Linked DNA regions of Variovorax paradoxus. Each later gene encodes a partner of the first gene's protein in a complex. Links are inferred from orthologs where the notes say so. Each region holds a gene or a part of one and is shown on either strand. Other genes may lie near its edges.

Region 1 (7,536 bases):
CGGGCTGCCAGGCGGCCGGCAGCGCCCTGCTGTCCACGGCGAAGGGCATCGGGCGAAAGCCCGGCGCAGCCGCGTCCTCTTCCTGCCACTCGGCGCGCGCCATGTGCAGGACGGCCGATTCGTGCTCGATACCGGCCGCGCTGAAGTACGCCGCCATGATCACCAGCAGCGCCAGGGAGACGACCAGCACCGCGTTCGCCCAGAACGAAGCGAAACGGTATCTGGAAAAGCTTTCGAGGAAGCGCGCACGCAGCCGGCGCGGAAATGCGGAGCTCATTGACGCACCGACGTGTCCTCAAAGTCGAATTGGCAACATTTTGTCCGCGTTCCGGACTGTTGTTTACGTTTTCGGCACCACGCGCGTCTTTTCGGGACGTCCGAGATGTAACGGAAGTTGTTAAATACTTCCGACGCATTGCAACTAAATGTGCAATTCTGTGAACTATTCTACTATTCATCCACGACAATAGACGGCACCATCCGCACCCGTTCTCCCGTCGTTTTCTTCACAACTGTTGGCATCTACCATGAAAAAACCTTCCCTCCTCCTCGCCTCCGTCCTCGCAATCACGGCCACCAGCGCTGTGATGGCCGCCCAGAGCACTTCCACCTTCCAAGTTCTGATCACGGTCGCCAAGGCCTGCTCGGTCACGGCAGGCAACGCCTCCAACATCGACTTCGGCACGGTCAACTCGTCGGCCACCGGCCTGGTTGCTTCCAGCAACATCAGCGTTACATGTTCCAAGACGACGCCCTACAACGTGGGCCTGATGCCTTCGAACACCAACACCTCGGGCGCCGGTGTGATGAAGTCGTCCGTGCCGGCCACCAATACGGACACGGTTGCCTACCAACTCCGCTCGGTGAGCGGCACGGGCCCGATCTGGGGCAGCACCGCCACCCCCACCGCAGTGGGCAACGGCGTGGCCGGCACCGGCACTGGCGCGGCGCAGTCGATCCCGGTGTTTGCCACGGTCGCCAACGCCAACGTGACGCCTGACTCCTACTCCGACACCGTGACCGTCACGGTCAACTACTGATCGACTCCCCGTGCACCACTTGCTCCGTTACACCGCCGCCCTCGCGCTCGCCTTGGCGCACGCGTTCGCCGCGGCGAGCGGGCTGCAGGTTTCCCCGGTCACGCTGACGCTCCAGGCCACCCAGAACGCGGATGGCCTTTGGCTCAGCAACACCGGCGAGACGGTGGTGCACGCCCAGGTCCGTGTCTATCAGTGGACGCAGGAAAACGGCGCCGAAAAGCTGACGCCCTCGCGCGAACTTCTCGTAAGTCCGCCGATGGTGCAGCTTGACCCGTCCGCGCGGCAACTGATCCGCGTCATCCGCACCGGCGTTCCCGCCGGGACGGTCGAGGGCTCGTACCGGGTCATCATCGATGAGCTGCCGGTCGAGATGAAGGAAAAGAAGGGCCTGCAGCTGGTGCTGCGCTATTCGGTGCCCATCTTCATCGCGGCCGCGGGCGCGCAGTCGCCCGCACCCCAGCTCACATGGTCGCTTCGCAGGGAAGACGGCCAGGCAGTGCTCGAAGTCGCCAACAACGGCGGCATGCACGCGCAACTGGCCGACCTGGATTTTGTCGACACCGTCGGCCGCCGCACTCCCGTGCATGCCGGACTGATGGGCTATGTCTTGCCCGGCGCGCGCATGCGCTGGCCACTGAAGACATCCACAGAAACATTCGCCCTCGGGGGCGTTCTGGAAACGAAGATCAATGGCAACGCGACGCAGGAAAACATCCCGCCGCTCCAACGCGTCCGCTAAGCGCCTGCTGCCACTGTTGCTTCTTTCCGGTCTGGCGTCCTTGGCCGCCCAGGCGCAGAACGTTGCAGCCGTGTCCAGCGCGCTGGTGGCCGCGTCTGCGGAAGAAAACCTCGCCGGCACCGGCGGCACCGACCTTTACCTGGAGCTCAGTCTCAACGGCAACCCCCAGGGCCTGGTGCACTTCGGCCTGCGCGGCAAAGATCTCTGGGCCGGCGCCGACACCCTGCGGCAACTGGGCTTCATTCTGCCGGCCGGCGTGGCCGACCCCGTTCAGATCAAGAGCCTTCCGGGCGTGCAGGTCGAATACGACGCGGCAACCCAGCGCGTCTCCATCATGGCCACCCCCGATGTGCTGCGCCTGCCCACGACCGTGGTCGACACCTCGATGATCACCGCGCAAAGCGCCAGCTCGTCGCGCGGCCTGCTGCTCAACTACGACCTCTACGGCACGCAAGGCCGCGGCAATACGTCCAGCTTCAATGCGCTGACGGAGCTGCGCGCCTTCAGCGGCAGCGCGGTGCTCAGCAACACGATGATGTCGCGCGCCTCCCGCATCGGCGGGGAAGGCTGGAAGCATGACTCGGTTCGGCTCGACACCACCTGGAGCCGGTCGTTCCCCGATGACATGCTCACGCTTCGCGTGGGCGACACCACCACGGCGTCGCTGCCGTGGTCGCGCTCCACCCGCATCGGCGGCATCCAGCTTTCGCGCAACTTTGCGCTGCAGCCGTATCGCACCACCACCCCCCTTCCGGCGTTTTTGGGCTCGGCCACGCTGCCCTCGCAGGTGGAGCTCTACATCAACGGCCTGCGCCAATACTCGGGCCAGGTGCCGGCCGGGCCTTTCCAGCTCAAGACGGTGCCGAGCATCAATGGCGCCGGCAACGCGCAGGTGGTGCTGACCGACGCCTTCGGCCGCGCCACCACGCTGGATTTTTCGCTCTACGACACCCAGCGGCTGCTGCAGGAGGGCCTGTCCGACTGGTCCGTAGACCTGGGCATGGTGCGCAAGAGCTACGGCCTGCGCTCCTTCGACTACGGCAACGACGCCGCTGCATCCGGCACGTGGCGCTACGGTGTGAGCAACAGCTTCACTCTGGAGGCGCATGGCGAGGCGACTCGCGGCCTGGTGAAGGGCGGCGTCGGCGGTGCATGGCTGCTCGGCCAAAGCGGCGTGGTCTCGGGCGCCGTGGCGCACAGCAGCTACGGCGGCGAGCAGGGCTCGCTGGCCAACCTGGGCTACAGCTGGCGCGACAACCAATTCAACTTTGCCGTCGAAGGCACCCGCACGCGCGGCGAGTACCGCGATGTGGCATCGCTGTACGGCGGCCCGCCGCCGCGCGGCTCGGGCCGGGCCTCGATCGGCTACACCACCGGCAACTTCGGCAGCTTCGGCCTCAGCTACCTTTACCTACGCTATCCCGCGCAGCAGGCAACGCGCCTGGCAAGCGTCTACTGGTTCAGGGCCGTGGGCCGCAACGCCTCGGTGAACGTCAGCCTGAACCAGAACCTGGACGACCGCCGCGAGCGCAGCCTGTTCGTCGGGTTCACTTGGGCGCTGGATGGCAACGTCACGGCCAGCGCCGGCCTCCAGCGCGAGCGCGACCGCAATATCTACACCGCCGATGCGCAGAGCTCCACGCCGGGCGAGGGCGGCATCGGCTGGCGCGCCGGCCTGCGCCAGGGCGGTGGCCAGAACGGCGGCCAGGCCGAGATCGAATACCTGGGCCGCTACGGCCGCGCCATGGCCGGCATCAGCGTGCTTGGCGACAGCCGCTACGCCTATGCCGGCGCTACGGGCTCGGTCGTGTTCATGGGCGGCCAGACTTTTGCGGCGCGCCGCATCGACGACGCCTTCGCGCTGGTCTCCACCGACGGGATCGCCGGCGTGCCGGTGAGGCTGGAGAACCGGGACATCGGCACCACTGACCCCAACGGCATGCTGCTGGTGGCACCGCTCAGCGCCTACCAGAACAACCAGCTGTCCATCGACCCGATGCAATTGCCGGCCGACGTGAGGATCGAGCGCGTCAAGACGGTTGCCACGCCGAGCGACCGCGCCGGCACGCTGGTGCGATTCGGCATCACGCCCATCAGCGCGGCCGCGCTCATCCTGGTGGATGAGGAAGGCAAGCCCCTGCCGCTGGGCAGCCGTGTGCGCGCCAACTCGCAAGGCAGCGATCCCGCGCTGGTCGGCTTCGACGGCGCGGTGTACCTCGAAACGCTCCAGCCCCGCAACACCCTCGAGGTACAGACGCCCGCCGGCCGCTGCCGCGCGAGCTTCGACTATCGCAAGGACGGCGCCGGGATTCCGCAGATCGGGCCGCTGCGCTGTGCCAAGGAAACCAAGACGCCATGAGCTTTCTGAACCGCTCCTTGAAGGCCCTCGGCCTGCCGCTGCTCTGCGCATTCCTGTGGTGGCTGCCCGCGGGCAGCGCGCAGGCGGCGGTCACTTGCACCGCGAACATGTCCAACGTGGCTTTCGGCACGGTCGACCTGGTCGACGGGACCGCGCCGCCTTCGGCCAACGCAACGCTGACCTACACCTGCAACAACACCGGCAACAACGCCGAGTTCGCCAGGGTCTGCTTCAACATCGGCGATGGCGACGAAGGCTTGACCAACTTCAATCCGCGCATCATGAAGAGCGGTACGAACAGCTTGAAGTTCCAGCTCTACCAGGCAGCGAGCAGCACCATCTGGGGTTCGAACGGCAACGCAGCGGTGCCGAACCCCTTCGTCGTCACGCTGAACATTCCGGCCCGGTCGAGCAGGGGGGGAAGCGCCACCATGCGCGGGGAACTGCTTGCCTTGCAAAGCACAGTGCCTCCGGGCGCCTACCAGGACAACTTCGGCGGCATCCACACCTCGATCACGCTCTCGTCGAGCACAAATGCCACGCCGGCGACGTGCAACACCTCGATGGCGGACAACTTCGCGTTCCTGGTCACCGCAACCGTTTCCAAGAGCTGCCTGGTGACGGCCGATCCGCTGAACTTCGGCACCGTCAATGGCCTGCCGGGCCAAGCCGACCAGGACCAGACCAGCACGATCAGCGTTATCTGCACGACGCCTACCGCATACACGGTAGCTCTGACCCCGTCGAGCGGCTCGACGGCGGGTGTCGGGGCCATGGCGCCGACAGGCGGCGTACCCGGCAACACGGACACGGTGCCATACCGTCTCTATCGCAACACGGGCCGTACCAACGCCTGGGGCAGCATTGCGGCCAATACCGTTGCAGGCACAGGCAACGGCTTCGCACAAGTGCTCACCTTGTACGGCCGCGTTCTGGGTGCAAGCACCAACGTACGGCCCGACAGCTACCGCGACGTCGTGACGGTCAGCGTCACCTACTGAGCGGCGCCTGCGGGCGCTCCGGTCCGGAAAAAACCTGCTAGCCATTGGCAGGTTATGGGTAAAGAATGGCGCGCACGGCCTTCATTTTCCCGAGACTCTGCCGATAAACCTGGACAGGGCGTCAATGCGACGCCCTCCACCAGGTTGCGACGAGAGGAGGAGCTCCAATGTCCGGAAACATGTCCGCTGCAGGTGCAACTGCCCTGCGCCCGACGCGAGTGGCGCCGCCATTGGCCGCCGTCGGCATGCTGCTGCTGTTGCTGCCGCTGCCGCTGCGGCTCAGTTCGGCGGAGACGACGCATGGCATGAACAGTTCGACGGCCCGCTTCAGCGTGACGATGGTCGTCCTGCCGACCTTCAAGGTGCTCGAGGTCACGCCCGTCAAGGGTGGCCATGAATACCGCGTCTGGACCAACATGAAGTCGGTGGTCATCAAGGGCCGCGAGTACCGGTTCGACAAGATCGGCGAAACAAGGCTCATGGTGGCCGGGAACGAGGCCGATGGCCGCGACAGCCTCGCGTCCGCCTGGCAAGGCGTCGTCGGTGCGATGGCGGCGACTTCGGGCTCCGCTCCGTCGCAAGCCACCGCCCCGGCAGGGGACGGAAGCAATGCGATGCGGGTGACGGTGACCTACTGACCCCACTCCATAAAAAAAGCCTGCAGCGATGGACTGCAGGCTTTCGATCGGCAAATTCCGGCGAAACGATCTCAGAACGGAATATCGTCGTCCATGTCGTCGAAGCCCGACGACGACTTGGCCGGTGCCTGGCGCGGTGCCGCTGCCGGAGCGCGCGGTGCTGCGGCGGGCGCACGGGGGGCATAACCGCCGCCGCCGCCGCCACCGCCACCTTGCGAGTAGCCGCCACCGCCGCCGCCCTGCGAATAGCCGCCATCGTCCTCCGGGCCGCCCGACGGGCCGCCCTGGCCTTGGCGGCTGCCCAGCATCTGCATCTGGTCGGCGCGGATTTCGGTGGTGTATTTTTCGATGCCGTCCTTGTCGGTCCACTTGCGCGTGCGCAGGCTACCTTCGACATACACCTGCGAGCCCTTGCGCAGGTATTGGCCGGCAATTTCGGCCAGGCGGCCGTTGAAAACGATGCGGTGCCACTCGGTGGCTTCGCGCATTTCGCCGCTTTGCTTGTCTTTCCAGCGATCGGTGGTTGCCACGGTGACGTTCGCGACCTGGTCGCCGCTCGGGAAGGTACGCATTTCGGGGTCGCGCCCCAGGTTGCCGACGACGATGACTTTATTGACCGATGCCATATGCACTGCCCCTGATAAGTAGATGGAGGAGGAGGTTGAAAGGAACCCTCGATTGTGCCCCAGGCAGCCGCCGGCATCCCCGCCGGATGCCAGAATGAGCGTTCCGCATGAACAGAGAACCCGACTTCCTCGAGCACCTGCGCGCCGAATTGCGCGGTGGCCGCATCTGGCTCGACCGCGCCATCGTGCTCGGCTACGCCATTGCGGCCGGGCTCTTCGTGGTGGGCTTCACGGTTGCCAGCGACTGGGTCTTCGGCCAGTTCCATCGCTTCTACCAGGCCTGGCCCTGGGCGGTGCTGCTGACCACGCCGCTCATCACAGCGGCCATCGTGTGGTTCACGCTGCGGTTTTTCCCCGGTGCGGGCGGTTCGGGCATTCCGCAGATCAAGGCCGCGCTGCATCCGGCGCTGCCGGAGGAGCGGCGCTTCGTCTTCGCGTCGCTCCGGCTCACGGTCGCGAAAATCGGGCTTGGCGTTGCGGGCTTCGCGGCCGGACTGTCGATCGGGCGCGAAGGCCCGTCGGTGCAGGTTGCGGCGGGCGTGATGCAGCATGCGCGGCGCTGGCTGTCGCCCAACACCACCATCGATTCCCGCGCACTGCTAGTGGCGGGCGGCGCGGCCGGCATTGCGGCGGCCTTCAATGCGCCGCTGGCGGGCGTGGTGTTTGCCATCGAAGAACTGTCGGGCCGCCTGGAGGCGCGTTCCAGCGGCCTCATCATCACGGCCATTGTGCTGGCGGGCCTGGTGGCGGTGTCGGCTTTCGGCAATACCAGCTACTTCGGCGTGATCCGCGTGCCGCGGCTGGGCTGGGACGCGCTCGGGCCCGGGCTGCTGGTCGCGCTGCTGAGCGGCGCTGCGGGAGGTCTGTTCGCGCGGCTGCTGATTGCCTCGCTGACCGGCACGGCCGGGCGCCTCAATCGCTGGCGGGCGCGCTTTCCGGTGCGGTTCGCGGCCTGCGGCGGGCTGGCGGTGGCAGTCATTGGGCTGGTGACGGGCGGGGTCACCTTCGGTGCCGGGTCCGAAGCGGTCAAGCAGATGCTGCTGGGCCATGACGAACTGACGCCGCTCTACACCGCGCTCAAGTTCATTGCCACCTGGCTCACCGCCTGGTGCGGCGTGCCCGGCGGCATCTTC
Region 2 (3,000 bases), 630 kb from region 1 along the record:
GAAGGCTACGGCATCGCGGCAGGCTGCGACGCGAGCTTTGTGCTCTTGCAGGCGCGCGATGCGGTCGAAGCGATCCGGCTGCGTGCCACCCGGCTCAAGGTATTCCGTAAAGGAAAGCTGCTGGCGGAAACGCCGGCCGCCACGGCCGCGCTGCACCTTCCGGGCCGCGGGCAGACCACCAGCTGGATGATTCGAAAACCCTAGCGTTGGCCGCGCAGGCTCACTGCGGCGGTGCGCCCCTGAGATCGCACCACATGTGCACCTTGGCCAGCAACGCGCCATCGACCGCAATGGCCAGCGGTTCGACGCCGAAAACCTGGAATCCGCAGCGCTCGTAGAGCACCTGGGCAGTGCTGTTGCCTTCGGTCACGGTGAGCTGAACCAGACGCAGCGTCTCGAGCGAGCGTGCATGCGCCAGCACCGCAAGCACCAGCCGGCGGCCAAAGCCGGCGCGGCGCGCAGTGGTTGCCACGGTCATGCCGAAGAGCGTGGCCTTGTGCCGGGCGCGTTGCCTTGCTTCAAAGCTCAAGCCCGCCGCGCCCACCAGCATGGCCGCTTCGTCGAACGCACCAAAGACCACGCTGGCCTCGCCTGTATTGGCACCCAGCCGCTCTTCCCACCAGCGAAGCGGCAGCCCGGCGCGCTCGTCCACCGTGGTGGTGAAGGCACTCGGGTGCGTGGCGTAGGCCTCGAGCATCAAGGCGCGGTAGGCCGCGGCGTCGGCTGTTGTCAGGCGGCGAACGGCGCCTCGGTCGTTTTCAGAAGCGGACAAAGGACACCTCAGGCTTCGGGCGCGATGGCTTCGGCGTATTCGTAGAGCGCGCCCAGGATTTCCTCGCCCCGCTCGTCCGCGGTTTCGGACAGCGCATCGACTTCGCTGAACAGCATTTCGATGGTGCGAGCCCCACCCTCGCCCTTGAAGAGCCGCGCGACACGAAGCGCCTCCCAGCGCTCGGTTTCCTCGGGGCTGAGCAGATCGGGCCAGTTCCGCGCCCGGTATCTGAAGAGTATTTCTTCGAGGCGGCCATCGTCGAAACCCGTGCGGTCCTTTGCGAGTTCCTCGGGCGACAGTGCGCGCAGCTGGTTCAGGCGGCGCCTGTCCGCGTTGCCGACGAAGCCGCCGTACAAATCTTCGTCCACGTCTGGCGTGGCCTCCTTGGGCCGGGCGTACACCTGCGACCAGATGGCGCTCATGTCGGGCAGGTCGCGCGCGATGGCGGCGTGCCGCATGGCCGCATCGAGATCGACGTTCCAGCGCTCGGCCATGGCCGGAGCGAGCGTGCGCAGGTTGCCGACGACCATCGGCGACTTGTTGAGGTGAATGCCCTTCACCGGCAGACGCACCACGCCTTCGGGCAGGTCTGCGGTGCGCGTGAAAAGTCGCAGGCGCAGGGTTTCCAAGTCGATGTCGCGCAACTCGCTCGGGTCATGGGCCAGGTCCCAGGCGAGGAGTTCGTTCTTGTTCGTCGGATGGCTCGCAAGCGGCCACATCACGCCGAGGCACCCGCGCTCGACAGGGAACATGCCCGAGACGTGCAGGAAAGGCCTGGCCGTTTCCCGCATCGCTGGCAGGCCGAGTTCGCTGGCCACGCGGTCTTTCTTGTGCAGGCCGAAGGCGAATTCGAAGAGCTTGGGCTGGCGGTCGCGAATCAGCCGCGCCAGCGCAATGGTGGCGCGCACATCGGACAGCGCATCGTGCGCCGATTCATGCAGCAATCCGTTGGCGCGCGCCAGGTCTTCGAGCTTGAAGCTGGGCTTGCCGTCTTCCTTCTTCGGCCACTCGATGCCGTCGGGCCGCAGCGCGTAGGTCAGGCGCACCACGTCGAGCAGGTCCCACCGGCCGCAGTCGTTCTGCCATTCACGTGCGTAGGGGTCGATGAGGTTGCGCCAGAACAGGAAGCGCGTCACCTCGTCGTCGAAGCGGATGGTGTTGTAGCCCACGCCGATGGTGCCGGGCTGCGAAAACGCCTTTTCGATCTGCGCCGCAAAGGCATGTTCGGGAATGCCGCGCTCCAGGCAGACTTGCGGCGTGATGCCGGTGATGAGGCAGGCCTCGGGGCTGGGCAGGTAGTCGGGCGCCGGCTTGCAATAGATCATCAGCGGCTCGCCGATTTCGTTCAGCTCTGCGTCGGTGCGAATGGCGGCGAACTGCGAAGGCCGGTCGCGGCGCGGCACGGCGCCGAAGGTTTCGTAGTCGTGCCAGAGAAAGGTGTGGTTCATTCAGAGCAAGGGAGAAAACAATCGTGCAAGGGCATCGCCAAGGCGGCGCCAGAAACTCTGCGGACGGTTGGCGCGCACCGCACCGGAGCTGTGAAGGTCGGTTTCGAACTGCGCCGCCAAGGGCCGCGCCAATTCCGGCCCATAGACCACCGCGCTCACCTCGAAGTTGAGCCTGAAGCTGCGGTTGTCGAAATTCGCGGTACCGATCATCGCGCAATGGTCATCGACCACCAACGTCTTGGAGTGCAGCATGCGTGCCTTGTACTCCCACACCTTCACGCCGGCTGCAATCAGCTCGTCGAAATAGGAGCGCGCGGCGGCGCTCACAATGGCCGAGTCGCTGCGGCGCGGCACCAGCAGGCGCACGTCGACGCCGCGCAGCGCCGCACTGGTGAGCGCCATCATGGCGGGCTCGCCGGGCACGAAGTACGGGGTGGTGAGCCAGGCGCGTTCGCTGGCCGAGTGAATGGCCTCCACGTGCATGCGATGGATGGGCTCCAGCATGTTGTCGGGGCCGCTGGTCACAATTTGCACAGGAATGTCGCCCGCCTCCACCTGCGGCAGCATGGCCTCCATCAGATGGTCCATGTTGCGAAGGTCTTCGCCGGTGGCATAGGCCCAGTCTTCGAGAAAGGTGGTCTGGAGCCAGCGTACCGCGCTCCCTTCGATGCGCAGGTGCACGTCGTGGTAGGCGTCGGGCCGGGTGCGCTTGTCTTCCTCGTCGGTAATGTTGACGCCGCCGGTAAAGCCCACGCGGCCGTCGCACACCACGATCTTGCG

The links. The genes of interacting proteins can lie anywhere in the genome.
Region 2: the proteins of ssb (region 1) and sbcB are in contact, whole or in part, in a crystal structure (PDB 3C94), measured with the Escherichia coli proteins. The link is inferred for Variovorax paradoxus from one-to-one orthologs.

The regions. Positions count from the first base shown.
Region 1 is NZ_CP123990.1:3,069,563-3,077,098, reverse strand. What follows is about bases 4,627-7,514. They hold ssb (single-stranded DNA-binding protein), read right to left. Parts: upstream 6,404-7,514; coding sequence 5,849-6,403; downstream 4,627-5,848. Other genes in these bases: QHG62_RS14940 (chloride channel protein), read left to right, coding at 6,511-7,514; QHG62_RS14950 (hypothetical protein), read left to right, coding at 5,307-5,777; QHG62_RS14955 (Csu type fimbrial protein), read left to right, coding at 4,627-5,139. Also shown: QHG62_RS14975 (sensor histidine kinase), read right to left, coding at 1-277; QHG62_RS14970 (Csu type fimbrial protein), read left to right, coding at 528-1,040; QHG62_RS14965 (fimbrial biogenesis chaperone), read left to right, coding at 1,051-1,779; QHG62_RS14960 (fimbria/pilus outer membrane usher protein), read left to right, coding at 1,820-4,138; more of QHG62_RS14955, read left to right, coding at 4,135-4,626; more of QHG62_RS14940, read left to right, coding at 7,515-7,536. UniProt on the Escherichia coli protein: Plays an important role in DNA replication, recombination and repair. Binds to ssDNA and to an array of partner proteins to recruit them to their sites of action during DNA metabolism. Acts as a sliding platform that migrates on DNA via reptation.
Region 2 is NZ_CP123990.1:2,444,530-2,447,529, forward strand. It holds sbcB (exodeoxyribonuclease I), read right to left. Parts: upstream 2,221-3,000; coding sequence 781-2,220; downstream 1-780. Other genes in the region: QHG62_RS11870 (amidohydrolase family protein), read left to right, coding at 1-204; QHG62_RS11875 (GNAT family N-acetyltransferase), read right to left, coding at 221-772; cls (cardiolipin synthase), read right to left, coding at 2,221-3,000. UniProt on the Escherichia coli protein: Degrades single-stranded DNA (ssDNA) in a highly processive manner.